DNA from 2 places in the Pseudomonas sp. IT-P74 genome. Region 1 is predicted to be linked to the other one. Evidence: predicted binding sites of a transcription regulator. Region 1 holds the regulator's gene; the other holds the start of a gene.
The links. The regulator FliA, encoded in region 1, starts transcription of late flagellar genes. The targets are predictions, from matches to a motif close to CTAAAGTTTNNNNNNNNNNNGCCGNTAA.
Positions count from the first base shown of each region.

Region 2: the regulator FliA is predicted to act here: its motif matches at 2,425-2,452, upstream of ACM6J5_RS23540 (methyl-accepting chemotaxis protein).

Region 1 covers NZ_CATKQD010000055.1:237,983-245,173, reverse strand. Annotated here, with positions in the region: gene ACM6J5_RS21485 (chemotaxis protein CheA) at 1-889, opposite strand, end outside; gene ACM6J5_RS21480 (protein phosphatase CheZ) at 944-1,732, opposite strand; gene ACM6J5_RS21475 (chemotaxis response regulator CheY) at 1,754-2,125, opposite strand; gene fliA (RNA polymerase sigma factor FliA) at 2,293-3,033, opposite strand; gene fleN (flagellar synthesis regulator FleN) at 3,030-3,860, opposite strand; gene flhF (flagellar biosynthesis protein FlhF) at 3,977-5,305, opposite strand; gene flhA (flagellar biosynthesis protein FlhA) at 5,317-7,191, opposite strand, start outside.
Region 2 covers NZ_CATKQD010000066.1:253,849-261,039, forward strand. Annotated here, with positions in the region: gene ACM6J5_RS23535 (glycosyltransferase family 4 protein) at 1-175, opposite strand, end outside; gene ACM6J5_RS23540 (methyl-accepting chemotaxis protein) at 389-2,278, opposite strand; gene ACM6J5_RS23545 (helicase HerA-like domain-containing protein) at 2,467-3,945, shown strand; gene ACM6J5_RS23550 (DUF721 domain-containing protein) at 4,048-4,506, opposite strand; gene secA (preprotein translocase subunit SecA) at 4,814-7,191, shown strand, end outside.

The sequences.
Region 1 (7,191 bases):
TGCCGTGCAACTCGTCGAGCAGCGCTTCGAACTCGTGATCGGAAATCAGATCGCTGCCGGCCGCCACCGCGCTGGGTGCCGCGGGCGCGGGCACAGAAGCAATGGCCGACTCCAGCGCCTCGACAGCAAAGTTACCCTTGCCGTGCAGTTGGTCGAGCAGTGCTTCGAATTCGTCGTCAGTAATATCGGAACTGTCGCCGGCCGCTTTCGGCGCTTCTGGCACAGCGGTCGCCGGGACCACCGCGTCAACGGCGAACTGGCCTTTACCGTGCAGCTGATCGAGCAACGACTCGAACTCGGCATCGGTGATTTCATCGCTGCCGGCGGCATTGCCGGCAGGCGCTGGAGCAGCCTTCGGGGCCTCGGCCTGGGCCTTGACGGCATTCAGCGAGTCCAGCAGTTGTTCGAATTCATTGTCGGTGATATCGCCCGACTCGGCTTCAGCCACAGGCGCTTCGACCACGGCGGCGACAGGCGCGGCAGCCACCTCGTCAGCCGATTGCGGCTCGGCCAGACGGGCCAGCGCCGCGAGCAGTTGCGGTGTCGCGGCCGTGATCGGGCCGCGTTCGCGGACTTCGCTGAACATGCCGTTCACCGCGTCCAGCGCTTCGAGAACCACGTCCATCAGTTCCGAGTCGACGCGACGTTCACCCTTGCGCAGGATGTCGAACACGTTCTCGGCGATGTGGCAGCACTCCACCAGTTCGTTGAGCTGGAGGAAGCCGGCGCCCCCTTTTACAGTGTGAAAACCGCGAAAAATTGCATTGAGCAGATCCGCATCATCCGGACGGCTTTCCAGCTCGACCAGTTGCTCGGACAGTTGCTCTAGAATCTCGCCGGCCTCAACCAGGAAATCCTGAAGGATCTCTTCATCGGCGCCGAAGCTCATTAAGGGGGTGCTCCTACAGGTCTAAAAACCCAAAAAACCTAAAATTCTAAAACTCTAAAATCCCAGGCTGGATAACAAATCGTCCACATCGTCCTGGCCGGACACAACGTCTTCTCTTTTATCGGCATGAATCTGCGGACCTTCACCCTGAGAGAGATGTTTTTGTGGATCTTTTTCAGCAAGCATCGCTTCACGGTCATGTTCGATGCCCGCAAAGCGGTCCACCTGACTGGCCATCAGCACGAGCTTGAGCAGGTTGCTTTCAACTTCGGTGACCAACTGGGTCACACGCTTGATCACCTGGCCTGTGAGGTCCTGGTAATCCTGGGCGAGCAGGATGTCGTTGAGGTTGCCCGACACCGCGCGATTGTCCGTGCCGCTGCGCGTCAGGAACCCGTCGACCCGCCGGGCCAGTTCACGAAACTCTTCGGCGCCGACTTCGCGACGCATGAAGCGCCCCCAGTCCGCGCTCAACACCTTGGCTTCATCGGCCAGGCCATTGACCAGCGGCGTGGCACTTTCCACCAGATCCATGGTGCGATTGGCCGCGGCCTCGGTCAGCTTGACCACGTACCCCAGGCGCTCGGTGGCGTCGGTGATCTGCGACACTTCTTCGGCTTGCGGCATGTGCGGGTCAATCTGGAAATTGACGATCGCGCTATGCAGTTCGCGGGTGAGCTTGCCCACTTCCTGATACAGGCCACGGTCACGGGTCTGGTTGAGCTCATGGATCAATTGCACCGCGTCGCCGAACTTGCCTTTTTCAAGGCTCTCGACCAATTCGACGGCGTGTTTTTTCAGGGTCGATTCAAAGTCGCCCAATGAAGTTTCGTTATTGCCCATAGCTCCCCCGTGGCGCATTCATCAACCGATGCGTTCGAAAATCTTCTCGATTTTTTCTTTCAACGCCTGGGCCGTGAAGGGTTTGACCACATAGCCGTTAACACCGGCCTGGGCGGCTTCGATGATCTGCTCGCGCTTGGCTTCAGCGGTCACCATCAGCACCGGCAGGTGCTTGAGCTTTTCATCGGCACGCACGTGGCGCAGCAGATCGATACCGGTCATGCCAGGCATGTTCCAGTCCGTTACCAGAAAGTCGATGCTTCCGCTGTTGAGCACCGGAATGGCGGTAGTGCCATCGTCGGCCTCGACGGTGTTGGTGAACCCAAGGTCACGCAGCAGGTTCTTGATGATCCGCCGCATCGTTGAGAAGTCATCAACGATGAGGATTTTCATGTTCTTGTCCAATTCGACCTCCAAGCAGTCTTAAACGCGCCCAGCACCTGGACACGCCATTTCAATCAATCCGGCAAAGCACTCAATGACTGTCTGGAGCACAACAGATCGCGACCGGCGCAGTTCAACACCACACCAGCCTCGTTCGCAGTGTCCCCACACTGCCTTCAGCGCGCTCGCCACTCCCCCAAACGCCCCCGCAAACGGGCCGCGCACTGGCTGTGTAACTGGCTGACCCGCGATTCGCTGACCCCCAGGACCTCACCGATTTCCTTGAGGTTCAACTCTTCGTCGTAGTACAGCGCCAACACCAGCCGCTCACGCTCCGGCAAATTGGCAATCGCATCCGCCAGCGCAGCCTGGAAGCGTTCATCCTCCAGGTCGCGTGACGGCTCGAGATGAGCACTCGCGCCATCCTCGTGCAGCCCCTCGTGTTCGCCGTCCTGCAAAAGGTCGTCGAAACTGAACAGCCGGCTGCCCAGGGTGTCGTTCAAAATCCCGTAGTAATCATCGAGACTCAATTGGAGTTCGGCCGCAACTTCGTGATCTTTAGCATCACGGCCGGTTTTCGCTTCAATCGAGCGAATGGCATCGCTGACCATCCGCGTATTGCGGTGAACCGAACGTGGCGCCCAGTCCCCCTTGCGCACCTCATCGAGCATGGCGCCGCGGATTCGTATGCCCGCGTACGTTTCGAAACTGGCGCCTTTGCTGGCGTCATATTTGGTCGATACTTCAAGCAGGCCGATCATCCCGGCCTGGATCAGGTCTTCAACCTGGACACTGGCCGGCAATCGCGCCAGCAAGTGGTAGGCAATGCGTTTAACCAGCGGCGCGTAACGCTCGATCAGCTCGTACTGCGCATCGCGTGCCGACTTTTTGTAGAGGTTGTAGCCGCTGGCTGTCATAGAACAGGTCCTGCTGTCTGCTGCACAAGCCGCTCGACGAAAAACTCCAGGTGCCCGCGCGGGTTGGCGGGCAGCGGCCAGGTATCGACCTTCTGCGCGATGGCCTTGAACGCCAGCGAGCACTTGGAACGCGGGAAGGCCTCGTAGACGGCGCGCTGCTTCTGCACGGCCTTGCGCACGCTTTCGTCGTAGGGCACCGCGCCGACGTATTGTAAGGCGACATCGAGGAAGCGATCCGTGACCTTGGTCAACTTGGCGAACAGGTTGCGTCCTTCCTGCGGGCTCTGGGCCATGTTGGCCAGGACGCGGAAGCGGTTCATGCCGTAGTCGCGGTTCAGCAACTTGATCAAGGCATAGGCATCGGTAATCGAAGTCGGCTCGTCGCACACCACCAGCAGCACTTCCTGGGCGGCGCGAACGAAACTGACTACCGAGTCCCCAATGCCCGCAGCGGTGTCGATCACCAGTACGTCGAGGTTGTCGCCGATATCACTGAAGGCCTGGATCAGGCCGGCGTGTTGCGCGGGGCTCAGATGCACCATGCTCTGAGTGCCGGATGCGGCCGGAACGATACGGATGCCGCCGGGTCCCTGCAGCAATACATCGCGCAGTTCGCAGCGGCCTTCGATCACGTCGGCCAGGGTACGTTTGGGTGTCAGGCCCAGCAGAACGTCGACGTTCGCCAGTCCAAGGTCCGCGTCCAACAGCATGACGCGCCGGCCAAGCTCGGCCAAAGCCAGGGACAAGTTCACTGACACATTAGTTTTCCCGACGCCACCTTTGCCGCCGGTCACCGCGATCACCTGTACGGGATGCATGCTGCCCATGTTATTTCTTTACCTTGTCTTGCATAGACGGAGGCCACATTACTGGCTGCGCGTTCACAAACGGAACAATGCATGGCAGACCATCGATGTAGGTACAAAAACTGTTCATTAATACCTCAGCCAACCTGCTTGGTCGGGCTGTGGTAGATGTCAGCGAACATGTCAGCCATGGCTTCTTCGCTGGGTTCTTCCTGCATTTGCACGCTCACGGCGCGGCTGACCAACTGATGACGACGCGGCAGATGCAAATCATCCGGGATCCGCGGGCCATCGGTCAGGTAAGCCACCGGCAATTCATGACTGATGGCCAGGCTCAACACCTCGCCCAGACTTGCCGTTTCATCCAGTTTAGTCAGGATGCAGCCGGCGAGCCCGCAACGCTTGTAACTGTGATAAGCGGCCGTTAGAACCTGTTTCTGGCTGGTGGTTGCCAGGACCAGATAATTTTTCGAGCGGATGCCACGACCGGCCAGGCTTTCGAGCTGCATGCGCAGGGCCGGATCGCTGGCCTGCAGGCCGGCGGTATCGATCAGCACCACGCGCTTGCGCAACAGTGGTTCCAGGGCCTGCACCAGGGACTGGCCCGGATCGACGTGGGTCACCGACACATTGAGAATGCGCCCCAGGGTCTTGAGCTGCTCCTGGGCACCGATGCGGAAGCTGTCCATGCTCACCAGCGCGATGTTCTGCGCGCCGTACTTGAGCACGTAGCGGGCGGCCAGCTTGGCCAGGGTGGTGGTCTTGCCCATGCCGGCAGGGCCGACCATGGCAATCACACCGCCCTCTTCCAGCGGCTCGACTTCCGGGGTAACGATCATGCGCGCCAGGTGCGCCAGCAACATGCGCCAGGCCTGACGAGGCTCTTCGATTTCGCTGATCATCGCCAGCAGGTCGCGCGACAGCGGGCCGGACAGGCCAATGCGTTGCAGGCGACGCCAGAGGTTGGCCTGGTCCGGACGGCTGCCTTGCAGCTGATTCCAGGCCAGGGAGCCGAGTTGGACTTCCATGAGTTCGCGCAGGCTGTTGAGCTCGAAACGCATCGAGTCAAACGCCCGCGGATCCACGCCACCGGACGCTGGCGCAGCGGCCGGCGCGGGGCGACGAGGTTCGGCGTAGGTCGGTTCCATCAGCGGCTCGGCGGCGGTCAACGGCAAGCCGGCGAACAACTGGCGATTGGTTGCGTTGTCGCTCTCGCCATCGCCACGCAGGCTCAATTCGGCCTGGGCAGTGACGATCCGCGACTGAGTCTTGCGCAGCTCGTCTTCGAGCTCCATGTTCGGGACCCGCGGCGCCAGGGCCGACAGCTTGTAATCCAGCGCAGCCGTCAATTCGACACCCCCGGCGATCCGGCGGTTGCCAATGATGGCGGCATCAGCGCCCAGCTCATCGCGAACCAGCTTCATGGCCTGACGCATATCGGCGGCGAAAAAACGCTTAACTTGCATAAACCACTACCTCAGCCGTTGGGCCCTACTGTCGCAACGATGGTCACTTGCTTGTTGTCAGGGATTTCCTGGTAAGCCAACACGTGCAAACCCGGGACTGCGAGCCGGCCGAATCGCGAGAGCATCGCGCGAACCGGACCGGCCACCAGCAGAATCACCGGCTGACCTTGCATCTCCTGACGCTGCGCCGCGTCGATCAACGAACGTTGCAGCTTCTCAGCCATGCTTGGCTCCAGCAGAACACCCTCTTCCGAGCCTTGTCCTGCCTTCTGCAGACTATTGAGCAATATCTGTTCCAACCTTGGCTCCAGCGTGATGACTGGCAGCTGCGACTCAGTGCCTACAATGCTTTGGACGATTGCACGGGATACGCCAACCCGCACGGCAGCCACCAGCGCGGCGGTATCTTGACTCTTGGCGGCATTGTTGGCGATCGCCTCGGCAATGCTGCGGATATCGCGTACAGGTACTTGTTCGGCCAGCAGCGCTTGCAGCACCTTGAGCAACTGCGACAGCGAAACCACGCCCGGCACCAGTTCCTCGGCCAGTTTCGGCGAGCTTTTGGCCAGCAATTGCATGAGTTGCTGCACTTCTTCGTGACCGATCAGTTCACTGGAATGCTTGTAGAGTATCTGGTTCAAGTGGGTAGCCACTACTGTACTGGCATCGACCACGGTATAGCCGAGGGATTGCGCCTGGGCGCGCTGGCTGATTTCGATCCAGACCGCCTCCAGGCCGAAAGCCGGATCTTTGGCGGTAATACCATTGAGCGTGCCGTAGACCTGCCCCGGGTTGATCGCCAGCTCGCGATCCGGGTAGATCTCCGCCTCGGCCAGGATCACCCCCATGAGGGTCAGGCGATAGGCACTTGGCGCCAGGTCGAGGTTGTCGCGGATATGCACCGTGGGCATCAGGAAGCCCAGATCCTGGGACAGCTTCTTGCGAACGCCCTTGATCCGCGCCAGCAACTGGCCGCCCTGGTTGCGGTCCACCAATGGAATCAGGCGATAACCCACTTCCAGGCCGATCATGTCGATCGGCGTCACGTCATCCCAGCCAAGCTCCTTGGTTTCCTGGGCACGGGCCGGCGACGGCAGCAACTCCTGCTGGCGCTTGACCTCTTGCAGGGCCTGCACCTTGGCGACGTTCTGCTTTTTCCAGAACAGATAAGCACCACCGGCCGCCAGGGCCGCCATGCTCAGGAACGAGAAGTGCGGCATGCCGGGCACCAGGCCCATGACCGCCATCAAACCGGCTGCTACCGCCAGCGCCTTGGGCGAGGCGAACATCTGGCGATTGATTTGCTTGCCCATGTCTTCCGAACCGGACGCACGGGTCACCATGATTGCCGCTGCTGTCGATAACAACAGTGATGGCAATTGCGCCACCAAACCGTCACCGATGGTCAGCAGCGCATACACCTTGCCGGCGTCGCCGAAGGTCATGCCGTGCTGGAAGATACCGACCGCCATGCCGCCGATCAGGTTGATGAACAGGATCAACAGGCCGGCGATGGCGTCACCGCGAACGAATTTGCTGGCACCGTCCATGGAACCGTAGAACTCGGCTTCCTGGGCCACTTCCGAGCGGCGGGCCTTGGCCTGGGCCTGATCGATCAGGCCGGCGTTGAGGTCGGCGTCGATCGCCATTTGCTTGCCGGGCATCGCATCAAGGGTGAAACGCGCGCTCACCTCGGAAATCCGCCCGGCGCCCTTGGTCACCACGACGAAGTTGATGATCATCAAGATCGCGAACACCACGATACCAACCACGTAGTTACCGCCGATCACCACCTCACCAAAGGCCTGGATCACCTTGCCGGCCGCCGCATGGCCGTCCTGACCGTGGAGCATCACCACCCGCGTGGAGGCCACGTTCAACGCCAG
Region 2 (7,191 bases), on a different contig from region 1:
AGGCAGGGGCGGGAACCGTGAATATGCCATCCTGCTCGCCCAGGGACGATCCGGGGATCAGCAAACTGTGGCGAATGCCCGGCTTGATGCCCAGGCGACGGTGCTTCGCATCCAGATAAGTGCGCACGCCACCGCTGGCAGGGGCGTAGAACATGGTGATGTCAGCGATATGCACGATGAACGATCCTCCGGTCCCTGTACTCCTTTGGTTGACCTATATGAAGGATAGATGTTCGGTTTGGGTTGTGCGGGTGGGGGCGTCAGCGGGGTTTTGTAGTGTTTGGCAGGCCGCTATCGTCGGAACGCCGCCCGGAGCCGGCTCGCTCCTACACAGTCACCGTTTAACCCTGTGGGAGCGAGCCTGCTCGCGATGGCGCCAGTTCAGACGCTAGATTCGGAAACTGCCTACCAACTGCTTCAACCGCGCCGCCTGCTGCTCAAGGTCCGAGCACGCGCGCAATGTCGATTGCAGGTTTTCCACGCCTTCCTGATTCAGCGTGTTGATCTCGGTGATGTCGACGTTGATCGACTCCACCACGGCGGTCTGTTCTTCGGTCGCGGTAGCCACCGACTGGTTCATGCCGTCGATTTCACCGATACGCAACGTCACACTGTTCAGGCGTTCGCCCGCGAGGTTGGCGATTTCCACGCTGTCCTGGCTGTGGCGCTGACTGTCACTCATGGTGCTGACCGATTCCCGGGCGCCGACCTGCAGCTCTTCGATCATGGTTTGCACCTGTTGCGCCGATTCCTGTGTGCGGTGTGCCAGATTGCGCACTTCGTCCGCAACCACGGCAAATCCACGACCGGCTTCACCGGCGCGGGCGGCTTCGATGGCGGCGTTGAGTGCCAGCAAGTTGGTTTGTTGGGAAATGCTGGTGATCACTTCGAGAATCTGCCCGATGTTCACCGTTTTGCTGTTCAGCGATTCGATGTTGGAGCTCGATGCGCTGAGCATGCTCGACAGTTGATTCATCGCCACGATACTGCGGTCCACCACTTGCTGGCCGTCCTCGGCCAGGTTGCGGGCATCGCTGGCCTGGCTCGAAGCCTGAGCGGCGTTACGGGCAATTTCCTGGGCGGCGGCGCCGAGCTGGTTGATGGCGGCCGCGACGCTGCTGGTGCGCGAGGCTTGCTGGTCGGAGTTGAACATCGACGAGTTGGAAGCGGCCACTACGCGCAATGCCACTTCGTTGACTTGCCCGGTGGCCGAGGACACTTCGCGGATCGAGCCGTGAATGCGCTCGACGAAACGGTTGAACGCGGTGCCGAGGGTGCCGAATTCGTCATTGTTCTGGATGGTCAGACGCTTGGTCAGGTCGCCTTCGCCGTCAGCGATGTCGGCCATGGCGCGGGTCATGACGTGCAACGGCTGGATCAGGATGCGAATCAGCATGCCGAGCAGGGCGATGATGATGGCCACGGCAATGATGGTCGCAACCACAGCCGAGGCGCGGAACTCGCTGAGCATCGAGTAGGCTTTTTCCTTATCGACCGACACACCGATGTACCAGTTGACCGACGACAAGCCTTTGATCGGGGTGAAGGTCACGATGCGGGTTTTGCCGTCGACCTGGACTTCGCTCATTGCGCTGCTGATGGCTGGTGTGTCTTGCGGGTAGACATCCTTGAGCGTCTTCATCGCCAGCGCTTTGTCGGGATGTACCAGGATCATGCCGTCGGAACTGACCAGGAAGGCATAACCCATGCCGTCGAAATCCAGCGAGCCAAGGCTGTCGGCGATCACCTGCAAGCTCAGGTCGCCACCGACCACGCCGATGTTCTGGCCGTCCTTGATAACGCTGTCGACAATGGAAATCACCAGTTGACCGGAGGCAAGATCAATATACGGCTCGGTCAATGCCGAACCGCTGCTGCCTTGCGCGCTCTTGTACCAAGGGCGTGCACGCGGGTCATAGCCGTCGGGCATCTTGCTGTCCGGGCGAATGATGAAAGAGCCATCCTTGCTGCCGAGGTAGGCGCCCATGAAGGTCGAGGTGACGGCTTTTTGTACAAGCAGGCTGGAAACCTTGTCGGCATCGGGGTTGAGCGCGACAGTTTGTGACAGGTTTTCAATCAGCAGGCTGCGCCCGTTCAACCAGGTCTGGATATTGTTGGCGGTTACTCCGCCCATTTCCTGCAGATAATTTTCCAGGTTTTCGCGGATGGCATTGCGCTGCAAATAGTCGTTGTACAGCGTGAATGAGGCGAAGGCGGCAATCACAATGAGGGCGGCGGCAAGCAGGATTTTATGGCTGAAACGCAGATTTTTGTTCATGGCTTGGGGTTCCGCTAAGGTCTTAATGTCCAGCGCGTGCTTTTATAAAGGGACGCACGACGGGCAAGGTTGAAAGCAAGTGAATTTTCCGACTCTCCTTAGGGAAATTTCCGACCAGATCGTGTCTGACTGCTTTGTCGTAATCTCTATCGGCCGTGCAGGACCAAAGATTAATCATGGGTGACCAAATGCCTGACTCATTGCAACTCGTTATCGGCGCCGATCTCAAAGGGCAGCCGATTGCCCAGGCCATGCGCCTGGCGAACCGCCACGGATTGATCGCGGGCGCGACCGGCACCGGCAAGACCGTCACTTTGCAACGAATGGCCGAAGCCTTCAGCGATGCCGGCGTGGCGGTGTTCGCCGCTGACATCAAGGGTGACCTGTGCGGCCTCGGCGCCGCCGGCAACCCCCAGGGCAAGATCGCCGAGCGGATTGCCGGGATGCCCTGGCTCAACCACAAACCTCAGGCTTATCCGGTGACGTTGTGGGACATACACGGTCAGTCCGGTCATCCTTTACGCACAACCTTGAGTGAAATGGGGCCGTTGCTGCTGGGCAGCCTGCTGGAGCTGACCGACAGTCAGCAGTCGGCGCTGTACGCCGCGTTCAAGGTGGCGGACCGCGAAGGCCTGTTGTTGCTCGATCTCAAGGACCTGAAAGCGTTGCTCAATCACCTGCGGGACAACCCCCAGTTGCTGGGCGACGATGCGGCATTGATGACCACCGGTTCCAGCCAGGCGTTGCTGCGACGTCTGGCGACCCTGGAGCAACAGGGCGCCGAAGCCTTGTTCGGCGAGCCAGCGCTGCAACTCGAAGATATCCTCCAGCCGACGGCGGATGGCCGCGGACGCATTCATTTGCTCGATGCCAGCCGCCTGGTGCATGAAGCGCCGAAAGTCTATGCGACATTCCTGCTGTGGCTGCTGGCCGAGCTGTTCGAGCAACTGCCGGAGCGTGGCGATGCCGACAAACCGCTGCTGGCGCTGTTCTTCGACGAGGCTCACCTGTTGTTCAACGGCACGCCCCAGGCATTGCGTGATCGTCTGGAACAGGTCGTGAGGCTGATTCGCTCGAAAGGCGTGGGCGTGTATTTCGTCACCCAGTCGCCGGGTGACCTGCCGGATGATGTGCTGGCGCAGTTGGGTTTGCGCATCCAGCACGGTCTGCGAGCGTTCACCGCCAAGGAGCAGAAGTCCCTGCGCGCGGTGGCCGAAGGTTTTCGGCCAAATCCTGCGTTCGATGCGTTGTCGGTGTTGACCGAACTCGGGATCGGTGAGGCGCTGGTCGGCACCTTGCAGGAAAAGGGCACGCCGGAAATGGTCCAACGGGTGCTGGTCGCACCGCCGCAATCGCGGATCGGGCCTTTGACCGAAACCGAGCGCACGATATTGATCGCAGGCTCGCCGTTCAAAGGGCGTTATGACCAACCGATCGATCGCGAATCAGCCTATGAAGTGCTGATGGGACGCAAGGGACTGGCACCCGAGCCCGAAGCGGAGCAGGACAAACAGGAACCGAGTTTCACCGAACAGGCCGGAGAGTTCCTCGGCACAGCGGCCGGGAAGGCGCTGAAATCGGCGATGCAACAGGCGGCGAACCAGATTGGCCGACAGTTGGTGCGCGGCTTGATGGGCTCGTTGCTGGGCAGCAAAAAACGCCGGTAGCGAGCGGACACAATTTAACTGTGGGAGCGAGCCTGCTCGCGAATCGGTGTGTCAGGCAACATCATTGTTGAATGTCATGCCGCCTTCGCGAGCAAGGGGTGCCTATGAGGATTTGGTTTTGGCGTGCGCCGCCAGTCGCTCCAGCGCTGCCCGCAGATTCGGGTCGCTGATGCCATCGGCCGTGGCCTGAATGGTCGCTGCCGCGTCGTTGGACAAATCCATGGTGTGCCCGGCCGCACCTTGCTGAATGGTCGGCGGTTGAACTTTGAACAGGATCCGGGTCAGATTGGCAAACTCGTCGAACATTTGCAGTTGTCGTTGCAGGCGTTTTTGCTGGTAGCGCAGGCGGGTTGCCCAATGGCCGTCGGTGACAATCAGCAACAAACTGCCCTCGCGCCAGGAAGCCACGTGGCAATGCTCGCGAGCGGCGGGTTGCAATTGGCTTTCGAGCAAACGCTGCAGATGACCCAGACGTTGGGCGTGGCCGAGAATGGCTTTCAGCGGCTTGGCTTCGCGTAGTAGAACGGCAGGTACTTTGGCCGTAAGTGGGCGAAATGCCATGATCAGACACCTGAAGTAACAGAGGCGCCATGGTAGCAGAAAGCGCCGGATGCACCCGCCCATTGCTTTTGTGGGTGCTTTACCCATTAAATCAACAACTAACTTCTGCCTGGAACGGCTTGAAGTTGAGCAAAACGCCCTTATTTTAAGTGAGCCCCGTCAAAGCGCTGTGCCAGCATCGTGGAATATCGCCACTTTCCTCTCCATCGTTTCCGGGTAGAATGCTCGTTCGCATGCGGCCATGAGGGCTGCTCGGGCGACTCACGGGGCCGCCCTCCATCCCTTTAGTGTGGAAGATCCTGCCGATATGTTTGCGCCTTTGTTAAAGAAACTTTTTGGAAGCAAGAACGAGCGTGAAGTCAAACGCATGCTCAAGACGGTGCAACTCGTCAATGCCTTCGAAGAGCAAATGGTGGCCCTTTCGGACGATCAATTGCGTGCCAAGACCAGCGAGTTCAAGGCCCGCATCGCCAAAGGGGAATCCCTCGACAAGCTGCTGCCAGAAGCCTTTGCGGTCGCCCGCGAAGCCGGCAAGCGTGTCATGGGCATGCGCCACTTCGATGTCCAGCTGATCGGCGGCATGACCTTGCATGAAGGCATGATCGCGGAAATGCGTACCGGTGAAGGCAAGACCCTGGTGGCAACACTGGGCGTTTACCTCAACGCGCTGTCCGGCAACGGCGTGCACGTTGTCACGGTGAACGACTACCTGGCCCGCCGTGACGCCAACTGGATGCGCCCGCTGTATGAATTCCTCGGCCTGACGGTCGGCGTTGTCACGCCGTTCCAGCCGCCGGAAGAGAAGCGCGCGGCCTACGCCGCCGATATCACCTACGGCACCAACAACGAATTCGGTTTCGATTACCTGCGCGACAACATGGCGTTCAGCATGGAAGAAAAATTCCAGCGCGAACTCAACTTTGCCGTGATCGACGAAGTCGACTCCATCCTCATCGACGAAGCCCGTACCCCGCTGATCATTTCCGGTCAGGCCGAGGACAGCTCCAAGCTGTACATCGAAGTCAACAAACTGATCCCGACGCTTGAGTTGCACGTCGAAGAAGTGGAAGGCGAAGTCACCAAGGCCGGCCACTACACCGTTGACGAGAAGTCCCGTCAGGTCGAACTCAACGAAGCCGGTCACCAGTACGTCGAAGAAATGCTGACCCGCATCGGCCTGCTGGCTGAAGGCGAGAGCCTGTACTCGGCGCACAACCTGAGCCTGCTGACTCACGTCTACGCCGGTCTGCGCGCGCACAAGCTGTTCCATCGCAACGTCGAATACATCGTGCAGGACGGTCAGGTCGTACTGGTCGACGAACACACCGGTCGCACCATGCCGGGCCGCCGCTTGTCCGAAGGCCTGCACCAGGCCATCGAAGCCAAGGAAAACCTGAACATCCAGGCCGAAAGCCAGACCCTGGCATCGACCACCTTCCAGAACTACTTCCGTCTGTACAACAAACTGTCCGGCATGACCGGTACGGCCGACACCGAAGCGTTCGAGTTCCACCAGATCTATGGCCTGCAGGTCATGGTGATTCCACCGAACAAGCCGCTGGCCCGTAAAGACTACAACGACCTGGTGTTCCTGACCGCCGACGAGAAATACGCGGCAATCGTGGCTGATATCAAGGAAAGCATGGCCGCGGGCCGTCCGGTTCTGGTCGGTACCGCCACCATCGAAACCTCCGAGCACATGTCCAGTCTGCTCGTGAAGGAAGGCATCGAACACAAGGTTCTGAACGCCAAGTTCCACGAAAAGGAAGCCGAGATCATTGCCCAGGCCGGTCGCCCGGGCGCGCTGACCATCGCCACTAACATGGCCGGTCGTGGTACCGATATCCTCTTGGGCGGTAACTGGGAAGTGGAAGTGGCTTCCCTGGAAAACCCGACCCCTGAGCAGATCGCCCAGATCAAGGCCGACTGGCAGAAGCGTCACCAGCAAGTGCTCGAGTCGGGCGGTTTGCAGGTGATTGCCTCCGAGCGTCACGAATCGCGCCGTATCGACAACCAGCTGCGTGGTCGTGCCGGTCGTCAGGGCGACGCCGGTTCCAGTCGTTTCTACCTGTCGCTGGAAGACAGCCTGATGCGCATTTTCGCCTCTGACCGGGTGAAGAACTTCATGAAGGCCCTGGGCATGCAGCCTGGCGAAGCGATCGAGCACCGCATGGTGACCAACGCCATCGAAAAGGCCCAGCGCAAGGTTGAAGGCCGCAACTTCGACATTCGTAAACAACTGCTTGAGTTTGACGACGTCAACAACGAACAGCGTAAAGTGATCTATCACATGCGTAACACGTTGCTGGCCGCCGACAACATTGGCGAGACCATCGCTGACTTCCGTCAGGATGTGCTCGACGCCACCGTCAGCGCACACATTCCTCCGCAATCGCTGCCTGAGCAGTGGGACGTGGCCGGTCTGGAAGCTGCATTGCAGAGTGATTTCGGTGTGACGTTGCCGATCCAGCAATGGCTCGACGAAGACGATCACCTGTACGAAGAAACCCTGCGCGAGAAACTGATGCAGGAACTGATCGCGGCGTACAACGAGAAAGAAGACCAGGCGGGCGCCGAAGCGCTGCGCACCTTCGAGAAGCAAATCGTTCTGCGCGTACTGGACGACCTGTGGAAAGACCACCTGTCGACCATGGATCACCTGCGCCACGGTATCCACTTGCGTGG